One region of the Cobetia sp. UIB-001 genome, then DNA from elsewhere that is predicted to be linked to it. Evidence: riboswitches for the same ligand, from Rfam matches in the RefSeq annotation. Region 1 holds a riboswitch; the other holds the start of a gene.
What was found. A riboswitch is a leader RNA that binds a small molecule or an ion and turns the genes downstream of it on or off. The one in region 1 is predicted to bind thiamine pyrophosphate.
Positions count from the first base shown of each region.

Region 1 (2,462 bases):
TTCGGTATCACCGCGCTCCTCGATCCACTTCTCGCGCAGCGGCGCCAGACCCCGGCGGATGTCGATCTCGACCGCCGGATCGGTGTAGGGGCCGGAGGTATCGTAGACGACGATCGGCGGGTTCTCTTCCAGACCGCTGGAGGTCTGGGTCGGCGAGCAGCCGATCTCGCGCATGGGCACGCGGATGTCCGGACGGGAGCCTTCGATATAGATCTTGCGCGAGCCGCTCAGCGGCGCGATGGCGGCGGCGTCGACCTGTGCTTCGCTGGCGAGATGGCGGCTGCCATCCTTGCGACCGGCACGCGCGCGTGCCTTGGGGGCAGCCTCAGGCTGCGAGGCGAGCGGTGACTCGGCGGCGTTGGTGGCTTGCGGGTCTTGTGTCGTCGGGGCAGTGCTCATGCAGGTCTCCTCAAAGGGCGACGTCACGGCTGACGTCATCATGGGAAGACCGTGCGCAGGGAGAGGATGGTCGTCGCCGACTCCTTGCCAGCAGGTGGCCCGGGAGCGAGGCGGCCGCGCGTAGCGGCTGGCCATCAGCTTGATTCCTACGCCGGTCCTAACCGGTTCAGGTTCCACGGGACCCCTTGCTGGCAAGCTCGCACGTCAGGGCGGCGAAGCATGCATGCAGGATCTCAGCCGGTTCCACCGGCACCCCGTCAAGCGTGTGCAGATTTCAATGCGAGAGTGTGTTGCCCGAAGCGTCAGGCTTGCCCCGGGGAGTATTCTCGCATCCAGGCTCTGTTGGCCTGTCAGTCGTGCCATCCATGAGGGATGGCGTCGTCTCGAGCGGCTCATGGCGAGCGCCGGGACGTCAGTCTGTCATGACTCAAGCGCGATCGAGGCCCATCTGCCAGAAGTCGATCTCGAGTCGCGTGGCGTCCCGGAAGACATCGACCAGTTCACCCAGTCGACGCTCCGAGACCTCCGAGAGACGTGCATCCAGCCATTCACGTTCGGCTTCGACGGCTTCCTTGAAGTCATCGCTGGAGTACATCGCGATCCAGTCCGCATATGGGTTGTTCTCGATCTCGGTGGTGTCCTGATCGAGCAGCCACTCGGCGATCTCGCCGTAGCCGATCAGGCAGGGCGCGAGCGCCACGTGCAGATCGAGCAGGTCGCCGCGCTGGCCGCAATCGAGCACGTAACGGGTATAGGCCAGAGTGGCGCGGGATTCCGGCAGCTCGCTCAGGTCATCTTCGCTGATGCCCCATTCGCTGCAGTAGCCGATATGCAGATCGAGCTCGGTATTGAGGATGGTGTCGAGACTGGCCGTGGCCTGACGCAGCTCCGCGAGAGTGCGGCTCTTGTAGGCGGCCAGCGCCCAGGCGCGCGCGAAGTGGATCAGGAACAGGTAGTCCTGCTGCAGGTAATGGCGAAAGGACTCCTCCGGCAGACGACCTTCGCCCAGCTGGCGAACGAAGTCGTGCTCGAGATAGTCACGCCATTCCTCGGCGCAGGCACTGGTCAGGTCGTTGAAACTAGGCATGACGCATCCCTCGGTGAGCGTGCTGACGACCCGTGATGGGGCGGCAGGTCTCTGGCGCAAGCGTGGCCAGTACCGGAACAGGAGCAGGGGAAAAGCGGGGGAGGTGCCGACAGTCACCGTGAGAGTGGTGACGATATCGAGTGGCATCGCTTCGCGCTTGATCCCTACGCCGGTACTAGCCGGATCAGGTTCGGCGGGATCGTCATTCACGCAAGAACATCGCCTGCGCATGACATCTCAGCCGGTCTTACCGGCACCCCGTCAAGCTGTGACATATGAGTCACGATGCAGCGAGTGTAACAGCCCTGCGGCGCAGAAGAAGGGCAGTGTGAGCAAAAATGCATACGACTTTGGGAGGCATGCCGAACCTGTGAAGAGCCTCAAGCGGGTTCATGAAAGCCTCAAGCGGCAAGGTCGGCCATGAGCGCCGGCAGGTGGCGCGACAGGCGCGCAAGGTCTCGTGGCTCATCGACATCCCAGCTGATCGGCAGGCAAGCGGCCGTTCTCCCGGCCTGTGCCAGCAGCTCTAAAGTGTCCCTGCAGACGTGGGTATGACTCCAGCGGGGCAGCAGGAAGGCTTGCGGGCAGGGCGCTTTGAGGCCGATCAAGCCATAGCCGCCATCGTCGGTGGGCTGCAGCACCGCGTCGTGAGTGCGCAGTCTGTGGGCTGCCTCGCGCAGGCGCTGGCTGTCCAGCGCCGGCAGGTCGGAGCCCATCAGCAACACCGGCCCCTCGGGCAGATGTCGAGCCATGGCCCGGGACATTCGCTCACCGAGCTCCCCCTGCGGCTGTGTCTCGAAGGTGAGGTCGGCAGAGGTGTCGACAACGCTTCGCAGCCGGGCTTCCAGCGCTGCCCGCAGAGCCGCCTGTTCAGGTGCCTGACCCGACGGCTCGGCAGCGGGCGTCAGCATCACCACGACCTTGCCGAGGCGCGCGGCGCAGGCGTGCTCAACGATATGGCTCAGCATCCGCGCAT
Region 1 is NZ_CP058244.1:3,119,827-3,122,288, reverse strand. It holds gene thiC (phosphomethylpyrimidine synthase ThiC) at 1-399, opposite strand, end outside; TPP riboswitch at 526-666, opposite strand; gene tenA (thiaminase II) at 827-1,486, opposite strand; TPP riboswitch at 1,631-1,757, opposite strand; gene HA399_RS13035 (TIGR04282 family arsenosugar biosynthesis glycosyltransferase) at 1,888-2,462, opposite strand, start outside.

Region 2 (2,462 bases), 1.7 Mb from region 1:
AACAGCGGTATCACCTGACTGATCAGCAGCATCGGCAGCAGCGTGCGGCGCAGGCGGGGAATGAAGGCCAGCGCCAGCGCGGTGGCAAGGCCGAGCAGAATGCCCAGTACCAGCCCGGCCAGTATCTCGCTGATGGTGACGCCAGCGTGATGAGCCAGCAGCGGCGCCTTCTGGATCAGTACCTCGAGCACGGCCTGCGGCGTGGGCAGAATGTAGGGCGGTACGGCGGTGACGGCAATGATCAGCTGCCAAAGCCCCAGCAGGAGCAGCGCGCTGATGACGAGGTGACGCATGGCGTGCAGACGTTTCATGCGGCCTCCTCACTATCACGCAGGCGGGCGATCAGTTGCGCCTGCGCCGGTGGCAGGGCCGGGTCATCCAGCGGCACCGGGCGTGCGGCGCCAAGCCCCGGCAGGCGTTCCAGCTCGGCGCCGTGGCCCGGGAGGCTCGACGGGCGCAGCACCAGCAGTTGATCGGCGAGGCGCAATGCCTCCAGCGGATCATGGGTCACCATCAGGACGGTGCGGCCCTTGAGCAGGCGGCTGGCCAGATCATGCAGCTCCAGACGGGTGATGGCATCCACCGCCGAGAACGGCTCGTCCATCATCACGACCGGCGCCTGCTGGTAGAGCGTGCGGGCGAGGGCGACGCGCTGGCGCTGACCGCCGGAGAGGGCGTCCGGCCAGGCCTGCTCACGGCCCTCAAGCCCGACCGCGGCCAGAAGCTCATGGGCAAGCTTGCGATTGCGCGGCCGCCGGCGCAGGTCATCGCCCAGCCACAGGTTGTCGATGACGCGCCGCCACGGCAGCAACAGGTCCTGCTGCGCCATCCAGGCCACGCGGTCGGTCAGCGGCTGACCGTCATCGGTGGCGAGGTCGAGCTGGTGGAGATCTGACATCTCCAGGCCGGCCAGCAGGCGCAGCAGCGAACTCTTGCCGCAGCCGGAGCGCCCCAGCAGTGCCGTCCAGCTACCGGCCTCCAGACGCGCGGAAATATCGCGGAACAGCGTGTGGCCGGCGTAATCGATTCGTGCGTTGTTGAGGGTGAGTCCCAGCGACACAGGCAATTCCGTGGTCAGGCGGCGTGCCGGCAGGAGGAAGCAGGTGACGCGCCATGCAGGGCACGCGTCGGGGATTCCCTCCGCCGGTATCAACCGGATCAGGTTCCAGGGGTTGTCGCGCGACGTATCGCTGCGGCTCTCAGCCCATCCTCGGGCACCCCCATCCAGGCCGACAGTGTAACGTCACTGTCTTGCCGGTGTCTTGTCCGACGCGGGTCAGGGGCGGGGCGGGGGCGGGTCAGGTGGGCAGGGCAGAGGTGGCGTGCGAAACGGACTATGCCGATGTGCCACGCCTTGGGTATGCTGAGGATTACTGTAACAAGACGTGTAGCCCAAGGAGATCATCATGCCCGACACACCGGATCTCTCGACCTGTTCCAGTTATCCCGTTCCCCCACGGCGGCCGAGCACGGCTGAGGCCGTGGGCGAGCCGCGTCCCGTGCCCAGGGGCTGGCCCGAGGAGTCACTGACCCGCCGGCTCTCGACCTATCTGGGCCAACCGCTCGAACCGCTGGCGCTCGCCTGGCCGGATAGCGCCAACTGGCTATGGCGCCAGCGTGGCGGCACGCCCGGCCTCATCAAGCTGGCGCGCACCGGCCCAGACCATGACCCCTTCTGGCGTGCCATGCGCGGGGTCTTCGGCGCCGATCGCTGGGCGACGCCGGAGGGCCTGACGCGACTGGCGGGCGCCTTGCCCGCGCGCCTGCCGATTCCGCCACTGCCCCTGACCTTTCTGGGGCGTCTCGATGGCGCGCCCATCTGGCACCTGCCGTGGTCCAGCGGGCAGCCGAGTGATCTCAGCATCACCTTCTGTGAGCTGCTGGGCGACCAGCTCGGTCGCCTGCATCAGGATACGGTGTCGGGCTTCGGTCAGCCGCTGGCGCAGCCGATGCCGCTATTGCACTGGAATACCCGCGTCACGCGCTTTCTCGCCCATCACCCGCGTCGCGCGGAGCTTGGCACGCTGCTCAAGCGCACCTTCCCGGCGCCGACCCGCGCGGTGTGGTGTCTGCCGGACATGCGCGCCGATCAATACCTGTGCGCCGCCACCGGCTGGGTATGGAGCGATTGGGAGGCACTGGTGTGGGCGCCGATCGAGTTCGACTGGGCGCTGGTGGAGTTGCAGCTGGAAACGCCGGAGCAGCGTCAGGCCTTCATGAAGGGCTATTCGCGCCATGGGCGCATGATCGATCTCGATGGCCAGCGTGAGCTGTGTCGTGCGCTGTTGTGGGCGATGGAGGCCTTCGGTCCGCGGTCCTATGCTGAGCTTGCGGCATCCCCTGCCTGGGTCTCGCCGCGTAGCCTGGCGTGAAATCCGCGTGCTGCACGCTGCAAGTACATGAAAGGTGTGAAATTTCTCTGCAGCTCCATCGCTGACATGGAATACTGTGGGTGAGTCGTC
Region 2 is NZ_CP058244.1:1,420,748-1,423,209, forward strand. It holds gene HA399_RS06015 (ABC transporter permease) at 1-311, opposite strand, end outside; gene HA399_RS06020 (ABC transporter ATP-binding protein) at 308-1,060, opposite strand; TPP riboswitch at 1,119-1,232, opposite strand; gene HA399_RS06025 (hypothetical protein) at 1,407-2,372, shown strand.
Region 2: linked by a shared signal. The riboswitch ahead of HA399_RS06020 (ABC transporter ATP-binding protein) and the one ahead of tenA (thiaminase II) in region 1 are both predicted to bind thiamine pyrophosphate.